One region of the Lysinibacillus sp. FSL K6-0057 genome, then DNA from elsewhere that is predicted to be linked to it. Evidence: riboswitches for the same ligand, from Rfam matches in the RefSeq annotation. Region 1 holds a riboswitch; the other holds the start of a gene.
What was found. A riboswitch is a leader RNA that binds a small molecule or an ion and turns the genes downstream of it on or off. The one in region 1 is predicted to bind preQ1.
Positions count from the first base shown of each region.

Region 2: linked by a shared signal. The riboswitch ahead of MHB40_RS02480 (QueT transporter family protein) and the one ahead of queF (preQ(1) synthase) in region 1 are both predicted to bind preQ1.

Region 1 covers NZ_CP152047.1:5,013,215-5,023,238, forward strand. The annotation lists gene queD (6-carboxytetrahydropterin synthase QueD) at 1-159, opposite strand, end outside; gene queC (7-cyano-7-deazaguanine synthase QueC) at 163-822, opposite strand; gene queF (preQ(1) synthase) at 942-1,442, opposite strand; PreQ1 riboswitch class I at 1,567-1,613, opposite strand; gene MHB40_RS25100 (hypothetical protein) at 1,870-2,055, opposite strand; partial or broken gene MHB40_RS25105 (hypothetical protein) at 2,045-2,242, opposite strand; gene MHB40_RS25110 (hypothetical protein) at 2,443-3,738, shown strand; gene MHB40_RS25115 (hypothetical protein) at 3,741-3,908, shown strand; gene MHB40_RS25120 (hypothetical protein) at 4,011-5,510, opposite strand; gene MHB40_RS25125 (hypothetical protein) at 5,486-6,151, opposite strand; gene rlmH (23S rRNA (pseudouridine(1915)-N(3))-methyltransferase RlmH) at 6,350-6,829, opposite strand; gene MHB40_RS25135 (CxxH/CxxC protein) at 6,920-7,084, opposite strand; gene MHB40_RS25140 (trypsin-like peptidase domain-containing protein) at 7,329-8,624, opposite strand; gene MHB40_RS25145 (MBL fold metallo-hydrolase) at 8,792-9,580, opposite strand; gene yycI (two-component system regulatory protein YycI) at 9,580-10,024, opposite strand, start outside.
Region 2 covers NZ_CP152047.1:526,540-536,563, reverse strand. The annotation lists gene MHB40_RS02515 (YojF family protein) at 296-646, shown strand; gene bshB2 (bacillithiol biosynthesis deacetylase BshB2) at 660-1,349, shown strand; gene MHB40_RS02505 (TerC family protein) at 1,970-2,713, opposite strand; gene ilvA (threonine ammonia-lyase IlvA) at 3,014-4,276, shown strand; gene MHB40_RS02495 (ABC transporter ATP-binding protein) at 4,389-5,183, opposite strand; gene MHB40_RS02490 (ABC transporter permease) at 5,215-6,204, opposite strand; gene MHB40_RS02485 (ABC transporter substrate-binding protein) at 6,290-7,312, opposite strand; PreQ1 riboswitch class I at 7,634-7,678, shown strand; gene MHB40_RS02480 (QueT transporter family protein) at 7,685-8,167, shown strand; T-box leader at 8,236-8,435, shown strand; gene trpB (tryptophan synthase subunit beta) at 8,495-9,658, shown strand; gene MHB40_RS02470 (long-chain fatty acid--CoA ligase) at 9,703-10,024, opposite strand, start outside.

The DNA.
Region 1 (10,024 bases):
CAGATTTTTACATTTCCCTTCATAATCATGTAAATGATGAGCAGCATCGAAGGTAAATTCCTTGCTTACGAGAACACGCTTTGCATGATAGTTCAATTGATTTCTTTGAATATCCACATCAATTTTTTGAAGTCTCTCGACGATTTTAAAATCTGACATGCCTTAAGACTCCTTCCTATAACGCAAATACTCATCAAGTCCTTTTTTTCGTAGTTTACATGCTGGGCATTCACCGCAACCATCAGCTATGACACCGTTATAGCAAGTCAACGTTCTTTCTCGAACAAAGTCCAATGCCCCGAACTGATCAGCAAGCTCCCATGTCTGTGCCTTATTCAGCCACATCAATGGTGTATCAATTACAAAAGAATCATCCATCGATAAATTTAACGTTACATTTAAGGATTTAATAAAAACATCTCGGCAATCTGGATATCCGCTAAAATCTGTTTCACAAACGCCAGTCACGATATGCTTAGCTCCTACTTGACTCGCTAAAACACCTGCAAATGAAAGAAAGAGAAGATTTCGACCAGGAACAAAAGTCGATGGCAGCTCACCATTATCTCCGTCTTCTACTTTAATATCTTGTCGTGTCAAAGCATTCGGAGCAAGCTGGTTCAGGAGTGACATATCAAGAATATGATGCCTGATTCCAAGTTCACTCGCTATCTCTTTTGCACATTCAATTTCAAGACGATGCCTTTGACCATAATCAAAAGTGACTGCCTCAACCTCTTCAAAACGTTCTTTTGCCCAAAACAAACAAGTTGTACTGTCCTGACCCCCACTAAATACAACAATTGCTTTTTCCTGCTTCATCTATAAAACTCCCTTATATCAAAAAAACAGCACTCTAAGAAAAAGTGCTGCTTTCTTCTTAGTTTTTTAAAGAGGGTAGCTAAAAACCTCTTTCTTGATTGAACTATTCAAATCTTCATTTATCGATTATCAATTTTTTCTGGATTAAGATCGTGGTTCATTAAACGATAATTGGCGATTTCTTCATATTTCGTTCCTGGCTTCCCATAGTTACACCATGGATCGATCGAGATACCCCCACGTGGAGTAAATTTCCCCCAAATCTCGATATATCGTGGATCAAGCAATGCAATTAAATCATTCATAATGATATTGACGCAATCTTCATGGAAATCGCCGTGATTTCTAAAACTGAATAAATACAATTTTAGTGATTTACTCTCAACAATTTTTTTATCCGGGATATACGAGATGTACATCGTGGCAAAATCCGGCTGATTTGTCAGCGGGCATAAACTAGTGAACTCTGGACAATTAAACTTAACGAAATAATCTCGATTGGCATGTAGATTATCCACTGCCTCCAATACCTCAGGTGCATAATCATAGGAATACTTTGTACCTTGATTACCTAATAGGGTTAAATCCTTTAATCCTTCTTCATGACTTCTGCCAGACATAAAAAAACCTCCTTGTAAAAATGTTTCCCAACACTTTTCAAGAGAGGCATCACCAATCAGTCTATTAAAACATAAGTAAAAACATAAAAAAGCCACGTCCGATATGGACATGGCATATTGTCATGTTTCCATAGTTTTTTATAGAGGGTATCAGCTATGAACCTCTCCCGTTCTAGTCCGGGCATTCTTTTCTTCAATATCGTACAAAAAATAGTACAGCACGTCAAATAGATTTTTTATAAAATCTTACCCTATGGAATACGACTTACAAGCAATATGAAAACTGCATTTAGACTAGTCATGGAGAACTGTATCATAATAAAGTGTGGTTTTAATGAAAATAGAAAAAGTGTTTCCGAAATTCTTGAATCATTTAAACTAAAGATTTCCACTTATCCTTCTAACCATTTGTTAGTAGCACCCCGATTTATAATCGCTCTAAGTCCTGATATTCTTTCATATAAGGACCATCCTCTGCAACATATGAATGATACAATGCCTTTACTGCAAAATTTTTCTCTAAACCCATTTCGGATTTTAGCTTTTTTAATTCATCATGCAACGTTCGATGTTCATTGATTAGCTTTAGCATAATTGATTTATTATATTTCATTACATTCATCCTTTTTGTCTATAAAATAATGTGGAACAGCAAAATCCTCAGGCATCTGATGTTGTTCTAGTATTTTGTAACGTGTATTTGTCTCTTTGAATGCTTTATCAATAAATGTTTTAAACTTTCTCATTTCAAAGTTCACGTTATTTGTTGAAGCTATAATTATACCATTATCACTCGTAATCTTAAAAACATCCTTTAAATAGATACTTTAGTAGAGATTCAAATCAAATCAGATCAGTCACATTCGCTTCATGCAAATATGACTGTTTTTTAAAAATCACACTTACTTATGATACAGTTCACCCTAATGTGACTAAGGCCAAAAATATACTATATAATTAAAAACTATCTTAAGTTATTATAAAGAAAAGGAGGTATAATATGACAGCAGAGATTTGCGTTATAAATAAACTTGGTGTGGCATTAGGTGCAGATAGTGCTGTAACAATTGGAAATGGCAAAAAAATATATAACAGTGCCAATAAATTGTTTGCTCTATCTAAATATGCTCCTGTAGGAATCATGATATATAATAATGCAAGTTTTGTAGGGGTTCCCTTCGAAACAATTATAAAACTTTTCAGGAAAAATTTAGGTGAATCTAAACACCCTAATCTAATCGACTATGGAAATGCTTTTATTGAATTTCTTGTAGATAATGGTTATTCTCAGATTTGTACCAATAGAGAAGTTGATAAACATCTACTTCAAGTAATTAATGCATATCTAGAACAGTTCTACTCTAAGTATATACGAAGCTTAAAAGCTACTTCTGAAGAAAAGAATTTATCCGGAAAACAACTTTTAATTTTTTCTGAAGAATTACTAGAGAAAATGTTAGATAATGAAACTGACCGATTAGATAAAAAAAATATTTTAGATTGTTTTGAAGATACCGATACAATTTCAAATGAATTAGAAAGTCATATTAATGGCTTAGTTAATCATATATTCAAAAGTCTAATTTTTTCCGAAGAAATTTTCACTAAAATACTTAATAATGTTTGGAATCATTTAATTAAAGAATTCTCACCATATTCAACAGGAATTGTTATTGCAGGATTTGGTGAAGATGAAGTACTACCACTTGTTTTTGATTTTAAAATTGATGGTATTGTTGAAGGAACATTAAAAATTTCAGACGCTTCAATTACAGATTCATCTGAAGAACAATACAATACTATTCTTCCTTTTGCTCAAAGTGAAGTTGTTGAGTTATTTCTAAATGGCATAGACCCAAACTTAGAAAGATATCAACTAAGGGTGCTTAAACAGTTAGATAAAAATATTCTTAATGTTCTAGAAGAAAGTATCAAGACCACTTTTAATAATCCTATTAAAGTTAATGAACTTCTTGAAACAACTAATCATTTATTACAAAATAAAAACAATAGCTTCATAGAATTAAGCAGGAATTATCAAGAAAATAATTTCCGAAAACCAATAAAAAACATTGTAAAAATCCTTCCAAAAGAAGAATTAAGTGAAATGGCAGAAACATTAATACATATAACTTCTTTTAAAAGAAAGTCATCTGATGCTTTAGAAACTGTAGGTGGGCCTATCGATGTCGCATTAATTACTAAGGGGGATGGTTTTGTATGGATTAAAAGAAAACACTATTTTACTCCAGAAATAAATCATTCTTTTTATAATAAATATTTTAAGGAGGATTAAATATGTCAAAATTAGATTATGCTATTTTAGATTTAGAAAATCGTTTTTTAGATATCAATGATAGCACTGTAGAAAAAGATATAACTATCACTGATGAAGAGACATTTATAGATTCCATTTTTCTTAAATACTTAAATAACAAAGAAAATACAACTAAAAATAAATTATAAATCGATTAAAACCAGAACTATTTAAGTTAACAGTTCTGGTTTCTTAATTTTCCGCAGTTACTTATGATAAGGCTCTCCGTGACTGATCTATAAGCGGTTAATTTACATCCAAATCGCTTGACCTAATACACTTTTAAATCTTTCTAAAGTTTTACTACCAATTCCATCTATTTTTAAAATGTCCCCATCACTAGCATTTGCTAAATCGTAAACGGTTTTATAACCATTTGATTCTAATAATTCTAATTTATTATCTGTAATTCCATAAGGAAATACATTAGATTTTTTCAGTTTATCAATCGGCAACTCTAAAATACTAAGCACATCATCTACACCATCAGAATCAATTTTTAAATCAAAATCATATTTACCTAAAACACTGGATTTAGAAAATTGTATATCCTCTTTCCTGTTTCCTTCCCACTCTTCAAATAATTCTTTTGTCAAACGTGAACCAGGAACTTTCTCCAATAAATTACATAAATTAACAAAATATCTAGCTCCTCTTCCCCCTGATTTCATTCCCCTTGAAGCTTCACGCTTAGATAAAAAACCGGTATATTCAAGAATTTCCAATAATTTATTTGTTTTCAGCATTATATCTCGATGTATAATACATGTGGGAACCTCTTTTTGACCACATTGTGAGTAAATTATATCTGCAAATTCTTGTGCAGGCTCAATTAGAGGTTCATAAACTCCTAATTTTAATTTAATTTCCTCAATCATCGGCCAATAATAGTCACTACTTACTTCTAATAAAGTCTCTGATATTTTGGTGTAACCAATACCTTTATAAACACCATTTGCAAATAACGTTCCACAAAGTTTAACATAAGACCTCACATTTCCAACTACAGCCATACCTAGAAAATTTGAAACCTTTTTTATATCTAACTCGTTAACAAAAACATCCTTATTTCTTGATTTTGGAAAACGCGTTTCCATTATAGCTTGAAAAAACTCATTGAATCCTGGTTTTCCTTCTCTACGCTGAATTTCAATTACAGTTGCATCATTATAAATATCAAATCTACTGCCAAACCTAGTCACTCCGGGATAAATTGCTGCTTTACAAGATACTCTACTACTAGATAAAGTTCTAAAAATATCAAAAAACTCTTCTAAAGATGCCTCTCTTCCAATATGAGCCGCATCATCTAATAATAAAACTATTCTTTTATCAATTTTAAGTGATAAATTGGTTAAATTATTGTGCATGTCATATACTTCATAGACACTAGGGAATTCTATATTATATTTTTGTTGTGTGACCTCATTAACTTTATCACTTAATATTCTTAGTAACTCTACTTCATAAATCTTACCTCTTGTACGTAATAGTGGGAGATGTCTTAAACTTAAATAAATTCCTAAAACTTCATTTTTATATGGTTCTTCATCTAATCTTCTAGCCGCTTCTCTTAATAATGCACTTTTCCCTGTACCACGCCCGCCTTTTAATAAAATTGGTCCATGGGCCATTAAATTTTTTATTATACTTTCTTCATAGGAAAGGAAATGGTGATTTCGGACAAACTCTTCATTGGAGAAATCCTCAGCCGCTAGTAATAAATTTACGGTTTCATTTTCGTATACCATTTTTCGATCTCCTCCTCTATTTTTAGAAATAAAGTTGTTGAATCTTCTTTATTTATATTATGATTTACACTAGGATCAAAATGACTAACTAATGCAAGTAAGGCCAGTTTTTGGAACATAGAATATAAATTATTTTGCATTGTTAAATTGTCATATGCACTTTCAATATCTATTAAGAACTCATAATGTATCCCTTTTGAAAAAAATGAGAACAATTTCATTGAATCTGTCTTTATACGTTCATAATATGCTATTGCTTCTTCACTTAAGAAATTGTTTAACCAATTACTTTCTATTTGTTTTTCTGCAATATGATCTTGTAATTTTGTTAATGTAGGAATCCATAACAATTCTCCCCAGTGTCTCCCAAGTAAAGCCCTATCAAAATCTGAAACCTTATTTTCTGGATTCCAAATATCCTCTTTAGCTTTAGATACGGCAATAATATCACCTGTCCATAATAACGCAACATTAGACTTTTTTGTAACATCATACTTTGAGGAAGATTGAACTTTATAAATGGATAATATCCTAAACGGGTCAACCCTTAATAACAGTAAAGTCATACTAGCTTCTAAAATTGTTCTAGCATAAAAAGGAGCTAGTAACCTTTGTTTACTATTTTCTAAATCTAAATCCAATAATTCAATACAAAAATTATTAATAGTATCCGATAAATTATTTCTAATTTTTGTTACGTCTGAAATTTCGTTTTCTCCTATAGTTCCTATTAAAAGTTCACTTAAATAATTAATAATAATCTACCTCCTCTATTTATATTTTAATTTCCATTCCTAAAAAAGGAAGTAAATTATTAAGAAATTTTCTTAAAACCACACTTATTTATGATACGGTTCACCCTTCATAATCCTAAAACTACGATAAATCTGCTCGACTAGCACGAGCTTCATGAGCTGGTGAGGAAGTGTCATCTTACCAAATGATTGCTGCTCATCTGCACGCTTTAACACATCATCATGCAGACCGAGGGAGCCGCCGATGACGAAGGCGATTTTGCTTTTGCCGTAGGTCATGAGAGATTCGATATCAGCTGCCATTTGCTCGGAGGTTTTCATTTTTCCGTTGATGGCTAGGGCGATTACGTAGGCATCTGGACTGATTTTCGCTAGGATGCGTTCTCCCTCTTTTTTCTTGACGATGTCCATTTCAGCTTCACTTAGTTGTTCAGGTGCCTTTTCGTCTGGCACTTCAATCAAATCCATTTTTGCATAGCCGCCAAGACGTTTTACGTACTCATCGATCCCCATTTTTAAGTACTTTTCTTTTAGTTTGCCGACTGATACAATCGTTATATTCACACGTTATCCACCTTTACAATTCATTTACAAACAAATTATCCACAAAAGTTATCAACATATCCACATGTTACTTCTATATATTGTGTAAAGTTATTTACTTGATACAATATATTCTGCTGGCTGTTCACAGTAGCTACACTTTGTGGATAACTTTTTACCCTCTTCGATTTTATCCATAATTGGGAACACTTTTTGTTCTGCTACAAACATGTCTAAAGCGTGATTTATATGGCTTTCACAGCTGTATTTTTCCATTTTCTGATGTCTCCTTATTTTCCGAAATTTCCACAAACTTATTCACAAATCAGTCTATGTTATCCACAATCTATTGTAACAAAGGAATGGCATGTATGGAAGAAGTGCCTTTTACTCACGATTTCCTGTGTAGCATTAGTATTCACAATTTTCTAGTTATCCACAATATTTCATAAAAGTATTTTCTCCATCCTCACAAAAAAACGATGGAGATTGATTAAATCTCCACCGCTCTTCATATTGTTTACATTGTATTACCGTTTGTTAATGTTAGTGATAGTTCGACTAATTTACCTTGACGGTAAACTTTTAACGTTAATTTATCACCAATTTTTTTGTCATTATATAAATGTTTGCGTAAATCAATAGTTGTTTCGATTTTTTGACCATCCATTTCAACAATAACATCATATTGTTGGATTCCTGCTTTTGATGCTGCTGAGTTATTGATTACATCTGTTACCACAACACCCGTTGTCACTTCTGTAGGTAATTTTAATGTTTGTTGCTGATAGAATGATGGCACATCTGTTAAATCTGCTAAAGAAACTCCCATTGTTGGACGTTCCATTTTACCGTTTTTCTCTAATTCCTCAATAATTGGAATAGCTGAGTTAATAGGAATAGAGAAACCTAAACCTTCAACAGAGGATTCAGCAATTTTCATGGAGTTAATCCCTACTAATTCCCCGGCTAAGTTCACTAGTGCTCCACCACTGTTCCCTGGGTTAATTGCTGCATCTGTTTGTAACACTTCTTGTTGCCAGTCTTCTGTCCCATCACCATTTAAGTCTACTGGTACAGAACGGTCTTTACCAGAAACAACACCTTTTGTAACAGAGCCATAGAAATCTAAGCCAAGTGGATTACCGATTGCTATAACTGTTTCGCCTTGTTTTAGCACATCAGAGTTACCGAAAGTTGCTACTGTTTTTACATTCTTTGAGCTTATTGAAATAACAGCAAGGTCTGTCCAAACGTCTAGACCTACTAATTGTGCAGGTTCTTTTGTTCCATCCGGCATTGTGACCTCTAACTGTTTTGCCCCTTCAATAACGTGGTTATTTGTGACAATAAAGGCTTTGTCACCTTCGATTTTATAAATAACACCTGATCCGCTTCCTGCCTCTTTTGTTGTCGTTGATGATGGACTCCAAAAGCCTCCGCTTGTGACTTCTTGAATGTTTGTGATGCCAACAACTGCGGGTGAGGCTTTATCAACTGCTGTTGTCACATCTGTCGTTATTTCTGTTGCTACTTGATTAATTGTTGGGTTATTTTTCTCTATATTACTTGATGTTGTCCCAGGCATTTGGTTGACAAGTCCCGGTAGCATAAGCCATACAAGTAAAGCACCTATAATGACGCCAATCAGACCACTAAAGAAATAGCCGCCTTTTCCTCCGCCACCTTTCTTTTTAAGACGCTTAGTCTGCATTTCTTGCTCCTCACGCTCTAGTCTTTCTTGAAGAGGTGATTTCGGTACTTCATCATTTTTTAAGAAATCACTGTTTTTATCATCATCTTGGAAATAGCTCATGTTCTTCATCCTTTCCTTTGATTGCTATTTGTTAATTGTTACCCTAATCTTACGATTCAAACATTAAAATCAGATGAAAAACAAATAAAATGGGCATAAAAATAGCTGCCCAATGCATTTTTTTAAATGCATTGAACAGCTTCAAGTTTTGCCTAAATAGCTTATGATTAAACTGTGACTAATTTTGTTGGTTCTTCTGCATCCGTATCATAAAGATGAACATGCTCACCAACAAGGATGCCACAAGATTGCAAAGTTTGTGCGACACTCATACGTGCTAGCTCTTTCATATTATTATCTTTACTTAAATGTGAAAGATAAATATTGGTCGTCTTATCAAATACAACCTCACTCATAGCGATCGCTGCATCCTCATTAGACACATGTCCTACATCGCTTAAAATACGACGTTTAATAGACCAAGGATACCGTCCCATTTGAAGCATATTGACATCATGATTACTTTCAAAGACAAAAGAATCTGCGCCGCGGATAATTCCTTTCATACGATCACTAACATAGCCCGTATCTGTAATAATGACTAGCTTGCGATCATTTTCATGAAAAGTGTAGAACATTGGATCTGCTGCATCGTGTGAAACGGCAAAGGATTCAACAGCTAAAGAACCAAAATGCTTCACTGTATCCATTTCAAATTCAAAACGTTGCTCAACAGGAATGTCACCCACAAGCCCGTCCATCGCCTGCCACGTTTTGGCGTTTGCGTAAATTGGTACATGATATTTTCGTGCCAGTACACCAATTCCTTTAATATGATCACTATGCTCATGTGTAACAAAGATACCACTGAGTTGCTTCATATTACGGTCGATTTTTGTAAAGAGTTGCTCCATCTTTTTCCCACTAAGACCCGCATCGACGATAAAAGCATGATCGTCATTCTCTACATAAATCGAATTCCCTGTACTGCCACTTGCTAAAACACTAAATCGCATTATTCAACTCCCCAGTCTTCTTCTTCGCTCTCTTGCTTGTCCTCCTGGATTTCGATGACTTTTCCTTCTACTGCATTCACAAAGTACTCCTCTTTTGTCCCATCAGATAATTTCACTTGAACTTCCCATGTTGGCACCAATACCTGTGTACGTGTCAATTTAACAAGCGTTGAGTAACCTAGTTTCATTTGTGTAATGCGCGAGTCTGGCTTGAGCGGTCCTTTTGCATACAAAGTTTGAATAATTTGAAGTGGTGGAATAACTGTTTCCTGCTGTTCCATTTCTTCAATATTATCAATCATTGTTTGTTCATACATTGTTACTTCGTTATTTGCATTCCATTTGATTTTTAATGAACCGCTATAATAGAACATTCGGTTGTTTGTCTTTTGGAAAAAAATCGCTACTCGTTCTTCGCGATCTACTTTCCATAAAGCATAAGAT
Region 2 (10,024 bases), 570 kb from region 1:
ACGGATACAATACGAAACGACACATTTTGTACATATTTATTTTCACACTCCCTATATTGATACATTACAATAATTTTTTCAAGAATATTGCTTAAGAACTTGTCATAGATTTAGAGATGATGATTCATTTCCCTTGATGCTAGGATCGATTTTCGCAATCTCAAAAAAATCTGAACCCAATGACGCTGAGGTATATAGATACAAATCATCATTTTTTCATAACAAAGCAATCAATTTCCCTTTGCGAATTTTTTTTACTATACTTAAAGGAGAAATGATCGAGAGGAGTGTTAAGATGCAAGAAGTACAAGTAGAGACGTTGCAAAAATTGCTGAATTCTTTCGCCAACAAAGACGTTTATATTCATCTTGAGACGACAAACGGATCTTATGCAGCACACTATGATGAACAGTTTTTTAATGCTGGTGCTTTTATTCGCAATGCTAAAATTAATTATGAGCTTGCTAAGGTTGTAGACAATGCACCTCATCGTGTGGGTTTAAAATTACCTCATGGCTGGGTTTATGCACAAGGCATTACACATTTTGAATTAGATGATTTAGGCCGTTTATTAATGGCTGGACTAGACTACTCTGGAAAATTGGCGATTGCACTTGAAATTAGTGAAACGCCATTTACCTACTAAGGGGGACGACTATTTGAATTTACAACCACAACGTCATATTTTAATTGTGTACCCTCACCCAGATGACGAGGCTTTTTCAGTTGCTGGGACCATCGCCCACTATACAAAGAAAATGAATACACCTGTTACATATGCCTGTTTAACATTAGGCGAAATGGGACGTAATTTAGGTAATCCACCCTTTGCAACGCGCGAGTCCTTACCTGAAATTCGCCGCAAGGAATTGGTTGCAGCAGCAGAGGCAATGGGTATTCAAGATTTACGTATGCTCGGTTTACGAGATAAAACAATTGAATTTGAAGATGATGAGAAAATGGTAAAGTTAGTGGAAGGGTTAATCGAAGAACTAATGCCTTCTTTAATTTTCACATTCTTGCCTGGCTTTGCTGTCCACCCAGACCACGAAGCAACAGCACGTGCTGTAGTTGAAGCTGTACGTCGTATGCCAAAGGCTGCTCGTCCACAAGTATTCGGCTGTGCCTTCGCCAATGATACGATTGAAAAAAATGGCGAACCACATGTTGTTTACGATATTCGTGAAATGCGAATGGACAAATTAAAAGCATTACAAGCTCATGCATCTCAGACTGGTTGGATGATGCAGGAGACGGAAAAACGTATTGATGACGGCGAACCAATGAGCGAGAGCTGGCTAAATATTGAAAAATTCTATATAGTTGACCCAGATAAATATGTAAAATAAAAAAAGTACTGTTCTCGTTTTTAGAGAACAGTACTTTTCATGCTGTTGAAAAAAGATGATGTCAACGGCAGAAAAAGCAACTTTACAAGGCGAGGGGTTGATTTCCGTTCCGCCAGCGTCCTTTCCAGGGGGCGTCCGATGAGCCGCTTCACTCACTTCCGTTCGCTCCAGGGCCTCCTCTGTGACGCTAAATCCCCTAGGAGTGACGCTGGCTCCTCTCCAATCAACCATGCTGCAAAGTGTCTTTACTTTTTTTTCATAGTAGCATAGCGATCAAATCGCCCATTAACTGTATTCTTAGAGGGGATGAGCTCTTATTTTCAATGTGGAGAAGTGATGCGTGACAACACCTCTTCATAAAGAGTAGTGAACACCTTCACTTTATTTGAAAACCTTTGCTAAAAAGTCAGGGGTTGAAGTGGAAGGCTACTTGACTCCCGTGGGATAGCGAGACAGGCAAAACTCTAAACGGAGCGGTAGCGGAGGAAGCGATTCGGCGCTCGCCCACAGGAAAACAAGTAGCCTGCAACGGAAATCCATTTTTACCTTTCAATTGACTGTTTTGTTTTTCAACACTAAGAAAAGTACTGTTCTCATTTTTGGAGAACAGTACTTTTTAATTAGGCAGCTCTTACTTTCTTCATCATGTGCACAATGATTGTGATGGAAAAAGCAATCACTAAGAATAAGAAAAATAAATAATGTGGAATATGAATATTGAAAACACTCACTAACATTTTCAAGCCGATGACACCTATAATAATGAAGGCCGTTGCTTCAAGCTCTGGAATTTTTTCGATGATGATTAAAAAAACACCTGCAATGGTCCTCATCATTAATATCCCTAGCATCCCTCCAATTAAAAGCACCCATACTTGATCTGATACCGCAAAGGCAGCGAAGATGGAGTCAATTGAAAAAGCAATATCCATGAGCTCAACAGAAATGACAGTTGCCCAAAAGGTGCCAAAAAGACGCACCATCCATCCCGACCTCTTTACCTCCTTCACACTATCCTCATTCCCTATTTGGAGGAAATGAGCTACACAGAGCCACCCCAAATATAAAGCACCTAATACTTTAATAAACCAAAATTCTACAAGATAAACACCTATGCCAATAAATAAAAATCTAAAAAAATAGGCACCTAGCATACCGTACATTAATGCCCTTTTTCGTTGTTTATCTGGTAAATGTTTCACTAGTACCGCTAATACCAGTGCATTATCTGCCGACAGCAATCCTTCTATAATAATTAATGAGGATATTAGTCCCCAGGATACAGGGTCCATTAATACTTCTTGCCACATCGCCCAATCGAAAAATTTCCAATATGTAGATAAAATCCCTTGAATGATGTCCACTACTTACCCTCCTACTTGTCCTAAGCTAATCTAGTATATGCTTGGCCATTATTGTTATGAGAGTTGTATTTTTTGGATTTGATTCAACAGAGTTTAAATGATTTTTTCCACTTAAAATGTACTATTTCGAGGTCTGACACATCGCTTTTTTTACAAAAAAATAGGCTATATCAAGATAAAACGCTTACATCTTCAAATAGACACGGAAAATTTAGAATTTACTAAAAATTACTCCCAAAAAGCAAATAAAGTGTGCTATCATAGATAAATGTTTTAAACGTATAACGGAGGATGAATACTATGGAAGTTGCTGATACTAGAACCGTGCAAGTGGAGAATGTCCTGATTGCACATCATTTTTTAAAAGATGTAGTTGTGCACACACCACTACAAAAAAACGATTATTTATCCGAGAAATACGGAGCTAATATTTATATTAAACGCGAAGATTTACAGCATGTACGCTCATTCAAGCTTCGTGGTGCCTATTATAAAATTAAAAAAATCGAGGATGAAGCACGCAATGCTGGGGTTGTCTGTGCAAGTGCAGGCAATCATGCACAAGGTGTAGCTTATGCCTGTGCCCAATTAAAAATTCAAGCAAGCATTTTTATGCCTCAAACAACGCCGAAGCAAAAAATAAATCAAGTGCGTATGTTCGGACGTGAATATGTGGAAATTATTTTGGCAGGAGATACATTCGATGATTCTGCTGAAAGCGCCTTGAGCTATTGTGAAGAGCATAGTAAAATCTTCATTCATCCATTTGATGATCTCGATGTCATTGCCGGTCAAGGAACGGTAGCGGTAGAAATTATGAATGATATGGAGGAGCCAATCGACTACGTATTCGGTAGTATTGGTGGTGGCGGCTTAATGTCAGGCGTGTCTGCCTACATTAAAAACCTCTCTCCTTCTAGCAAAATTATTGGTGTGGAGCCTGCAGGTGCTGGTAGTATGAAGGCTGCCTTTGCTGAAGGTGGCACAGTTGCTCTTGATTGGATTGATAAATTCGTTGATGGTGCTGCTGTAAAATGCGTCGGTCACCACACTTACGATGTTTGTCGTCGCTATTTAGATGATATTGTTCTTGTACCTGAAGGCAAGGTATGTACGACCATTCTAGATTTATATAATAAACATGCGATTATTGCCGAGCCTGCTGGAGCATTATCAGTGGCAGCTCTTGATTTTTATAAAGAAGAAATTAAAGGTAAGTCAGTCGTTGTCATCATCAGTGGTGGTAATAATGACATTGGACGGATGCAGGAGATTAAAGAAAAGTCACTTATTCATGAAGGCTTACTTTACTATTTCATCGTCAGCTTCCCTCAGCGTGCAGGAGCATTACGTCAATTCCTCACTAGTGTACTTGGACCAAACGATGACATTACTACCTTTGAATATACGAAGAAAAACAATAAGGAAAGTGGCCCTGCACTCGTCGGTATTGAGCTAGGTGATCGTGCTGAATACGAAGGACTACTTGCCCGAATGGATGAATTCGGCTTCAAGTACAAAGAAGTAAACAACGACATTCAACTATTTGGTTTACTCGTTTAACATAAAGAGTCTCACTTCTCCGCAAGTGAGGCTTTTTTATGTATTAAAGTTTATCGATCATCTTATTATCCTAAATAAAAAACACTCATACAAGTGTATGAGCGTTTCATCATTAACCTAAAAGAGCACGGTCTGAATTCATTTTTTCCCCACGAATGCGTTCAAATTCAGCCATTAAATCAGGGATTGTTAATTCATGTTTGCGATCTTCACCAACTTCTAAAATGATTTGGCCTTTATCCATCATAATAAGACGATTGCCTAAATCTAATGCTTGCTGCATATTGTGCGTTACCATTAATGTCGTTAAATTATCTTTTTCCACTAAGTACTTCGTAATACGAGTAATTAATTCTGCACGTGATGGATCAAGTGCAGCCGTATGCTCATCCAGCAATAAAATAGATGGCTTTGTGAAGGTAGCCATTAAGAGCGACAAAGCTTGACGTTCCCCACCTGAAAGTAAGCCTACTTTTGCAGAAAGGCGATTCTCAAGATTCAAACCAAGCATCTCTAGTGATTCTTTAAAAAATTCACGACGCTTTTTATCCACACCATTACGTAACCCTCTATGCTTATTGCGAGAGTATGCTAGAGCTAGATTTTCTTCAATTGTCATCGTAGGTGCCGTTCCCGCCATTGGGTCCTGGAAGACACGACCAATGTATTGAGAGCGTTTATATTCAGGCAAACTTGTCACATTATTACCATCAATTAACACTGTCCCGAAATCAGGTGTTAAAGCACCTGAAATCATATTCATCATCGTTGATTTACCTGCACCATTACTACCAATGATTGTCACAAAATCACCAGGCTTTAAGTGTAGGTTAATCTCTGCAAGTGCAATTTTCTCATCTGGTGTTCCCTCATTAAATACCTTATTAATACCATGTAATTTAAGCAAGGCCTTTTCCTCCCTTCTCTACTGTTTTTACTTACGAAAGTCCCGCAGCACGCTTGGCTTTACGTTTACGTTCCTTACTCTTATTGATAATTTGCGGTAAAATCAGCGCCAAAATAACGATGATAGCCGTAATTAATTTCATGTCTCCTGAATCAAGGAAATCTACACGTAATGCTAATGCTAATATAATACGATAAATGATGGCTCCTGCAATGACTGCAAAAGTTGTACGAATAATGGTTTTAGTCCCAAAAATAGCCTCACCAATAATAACGGATGCAAGACCGATCACAATCATACCAATCCCCATACTTACATCTGAAAACTTCGAGTATTGTGCGATTAAAGCTCCAGAAAATGCGACAAGTGCATTGGAAAGTCCTAGCCCCAAAATGATAAGTGTATCTGTATTTGCTGAGAAGCTGCGAATCATTCGTTTATTATCACCAGTTGCTCGGATAGCTAGCCCGACCTCTGTCTTTAAGAACCAGTCTGCTATTAACTTAATTAAAATCGTGATGATTAATACGACAATCAGCACACTCCATGTACCTGGTACATGCTGAAAGCCCATGCCTTTTAATAGGTTATTAAGAGCAGCATCGATCCCTAAATTGCTCCAAAAAGCTTGAAACTTTGAAAAGATTGTTTCAGAGTTTAATAGTGGAATATTCGGGCGACCTATCGTATTTTCTGCAGTTAACCCCATGATGCGTAGATTAATCGAGTATAAAGCAATCATCATTAAAATCCCTGATAATAGTGGATTAATCTTTCCTTTCGTGTGAAGAATTCCTGTCATACATCCAGCAATAAATCCAGCAACAATTGCCACTAAAGTCGCTAAGATTGGGTGGTAGCCAAGCAAAACCATTGTTGCTGCCGTTGCCGCCCCTGTTACAAAGCTTCCATCAACCGTTAAATCCGGAAAATCTAACACCCGAAATGTTAAATATACACCAAGTGCCATAATTGCATAGATGATTCCTTGCTCCACTGCGCCAAATAATGCTAAAAACATCGTTGAATCATCTCCTAAATCTCTTAATTATTTATATCGCTTGTAAAATGAAGATAAAGCGGGGATAGTTCTCCCCCGCTTCGTTTTACTTTTCTAGAATTTCTGCACCCCAAGAATCTTTCATTTCGATTCCTAAATCATCCGCTACTTTTTTATTGATTAATAGTTTCAGATTTTGAGGATATTGTGCTGGTGTATCAGCAGGTGTTGCTTCACCTTTTAAAATTTTCACAGCCATTTGACCTGCTTCATAACCGATATCGAAATATTCAAATCCATAAGCAGCTAAACCACCACGTGCCACAGAATCTAATTCTCCTACGACTAATGGTAATTTATTCGTATTGGCAACATCAATTACCGATTCTAAAGCAGAAACTACTGTGTTATCAGTAATAATATAGAAAGCATCTACTTTACCAATTAGAGATTCTGTCGCTTGCTTTACATCTGCTGAAGTGGATGCTGATGCTTCTACCACCGTTAAACCTTGTTCATCCATAACCTTTTTCACTTCTGAAACTTGTGCAACTGAGTTTTGCTCACCCGCATTGTAGACCATCCCTACTTTTTTCGCACCAAGGTCTTGTAAGAATGCTACTGTTTTAGAAATCGTTTCAGGATGTAGATCAATTGTGCCTGTAATATTTTTCCCTGGCTTCTCCATTGAGTCGATTAACTGTGCACCAACAGCATCTGTAACCGATGTGAAAATAATTGGAATATCACTTGTTGCTGTTGCAGCTGCTTGTGCAGAAGGTGTAGAGTTAGCAAAAATTAAATCTACGTTTGCACTCACTAGATTGTTAGCAATCGTTGTGTTAAGGCTGTTATCTCCTTGCGCAATTTGTGGATCGTATTCAACTTTTAAGCCAGCATCTTCAATTGCTTTTTTAAAGCCTTCCGTTGCTGCGTTTAACGATGGATGCTCAACAATTTGAGTAATCCCGATTTTATATGTTTTATCGTCTGCATTTCCGCTCTCACTTGCATTGTTTGTTTCATTTCCTTTTGAATCTGTTGTACTAGAGCCACCACTACCACAAGCAGCAAGTAGTAACACTAATCCAAAAAGAAGGAATGATAGCTTCTTCACATTGCTTTTCACAAATAATCCCCCCGATTATGTTCTCAAATATCTACCGCACTTTATCCAAACAAAGTGTGAATGTATCGCTATATTATCGTTATTATCGAGCTCAGTCAACAACATTATGAATGTTCTGACTTTTAAAAGTGACAAAATATTTTAGTTTTTCATTCAATTTGGCGCTTTAAACCGCTAAACTACGCTGTTTTAGTTATTCTATTTCTTTTTTCAACATAGTAAAAAATATTTATGACAATTTTGCGACGATAGGACATTATAGACAAAGTCTGACATTTGACTTCTACTAGATATGTATAATAAAATATTTACTTGTGTGAAAGCACCGTGGTTCGTAACCATCCCACGAAAAAAAACTAAGGAGAAATGAATATGAAAATAAAATTTTTAGCAGCAAGTGGTATCATTGCGGCTCTCTATATAGCTGTGACCATGCTTGTTGCACCATTTGGTTTTACGGAGGTACAGTTCCGAGTATCCGAGATGTTTAACCATTTAGTAGCATTTAATCCACGCTTTGCCGTAGGGATTATTATTGGTGTATTGATCTCTAATCTCTTTTCACCACTTGGCATTTACGATTTAGTGTTTGGTGTAGGTCATTCAATGATTACACTTGGCCTGTTTATTTTAATCTGTAAATTTGTCAAAAATATATGGGCACGTTTAATTATTAATACATTGCTATTTACATGCACCATGTTTATCATTGCCTTTGAGCTGAACTTAGCCTTAGAGCTGCCATTCTTTTGGACTTGGCTAACAGTAGCGGCGGGTGAATTTGTTGTATTAGCTGTTGGTGCGCCGATTATGTATGTATTAAACAAACGCCTTCACTTTAATAATTTGATTTAACTGACGGGTCTTTTTAGATTCGTCTTTTTTCTTGACACTATTCTGAAAATATTCTACAATTCTTTCTAATAAATGCAAGGAAGAAGAGTAGTAGCAAGCATTGTTACTTCAAGAGAGCTGGTGGGTGGTGTGAACCAGTAGTACAGACTTGTGAATGGACTTCAGAGCAGCCTTATCAAATGTAAGGCCGATTTGCTCCCCGTTACCGGAGCAGGAAAGCGCGCAAAAATTGCGAATAAAGGTGGCACCACGGTTACTCGTCCTTTTTATGAGGGATTGGAGTGGCTTTTTTTTATGGAAAAATTAGCATAGAGGAGTCGAGTAAAGATGAGTACAATAGTAGAGAAAAAGGGATATTTCGGTGAATTTGGTGGAAGCTTTGTTCCAAAGGAGCTTCAAAATGTTTTAAATATACTAGATGAGAATTTTCAAAAGTATAAAGAGGATGATGACTTTAAGCAAGAATTAGATTACTATTTCCGTGAATATGTTGGTCGTAAATCCCCTCTTTATTTTGCAGAAAATTTAACAAAGCAATTGGGTGGTGCAAAAATTTATTTAAAACGTGAAGACCTTAACCATACAGGCTCACATAAAATCAATAATGTACTAGGACAGATCTTACTAGCCAAACGTATGGGAGCAAACCGCGTGATTGCCGAAACAGGTGCAGGTCAACATGGTGTAGCAACAGCTACAGCTTGTGCCATGTTTGGAATGGATTGCACGATTTATATGGGCTTGGAGGATACAAAGCGTCAGGCATTGAACGTATTTCGCATGGAGCTTCTTGGCGCGAAAGTCGTAGCGGTTGATAAAGGGCAGGGTCGCCTAAAGGATGCAGTTGATGAAGCATTTGCTGACTTAGTAGAAAACTATGAAACTACGTTCTATTTATTAGGTTCAGCAGTTGGTCCACATCCCTTCCCTACAATGGTTAAACATTTTCAATCCGTGATTAGCCGCGAAAGTCGTGAACAGATTTTAGAGAAAGAAGGAAAGCTTCCAACAGCGGTTCTTGCCTGTGTCGGCGGTGGTAGTAATGCCATTGGGGCATTTGCTGACTATATTGCAGACGAAGATGTTCGCCTTATTGGAATAGAGCCGGATCAAGCTGCTACCTTAAACGAAGGAACACCAGGTGAGCTACACGGCTTCAAATGCTTAGTGCTGCAGGACGCAGACGGTAATCCGCTCCCAACCTATTCAATAGCAGCTGGTTTAGATTATCCCGGTGCTGGACCTGAGCATAGCCATTTGAAAACAATTGGTCGTGCTGAGTATGTGACCGTGACCAATGAAGAAGTTTTAGAAGCATTCCAAGTACTTTCCAAGGTTGAAGGTATTATTCCTGCTCTTGAAAGCTCACATGCAGTCGCACATGCTCTAAAATTAGCACCAACTTTATCACCTGAGGAAAGCATTATTATTAATATCTCTGGTCGTGGTGATAAAGACGTTGAACAAGTTTTCCACATGTTAACTAAATAACTCAATAAAAGAGCGACTTCCGTTTAGGGAAATCGCTCTTTTAACTATACCAATGATCTAGGATAAAAATCTGCTACATTATCTCGCAGCTTTGCTTTCAGAAATTTTCCAACAGATGTCTTTGGAATTTCCTCTAAAAATACGACTGCATCTGGTACCCACCATTTGGCAAATTGATTTTCTAAAAAGGCAAGAAGCTCATGTTCAGTTACTGATCGCCCCTCTTTCAATACCACACAAGCTAATGGACGCTCCTGCCATTTAGCATGAGGCATGGCAATGACAGCCGCTTCTAAAACTGCATCATGCGTCATCAGTGCATTTTCCAAATCAACAGAGGAAATCCATTCGCCACCTGATTTAATA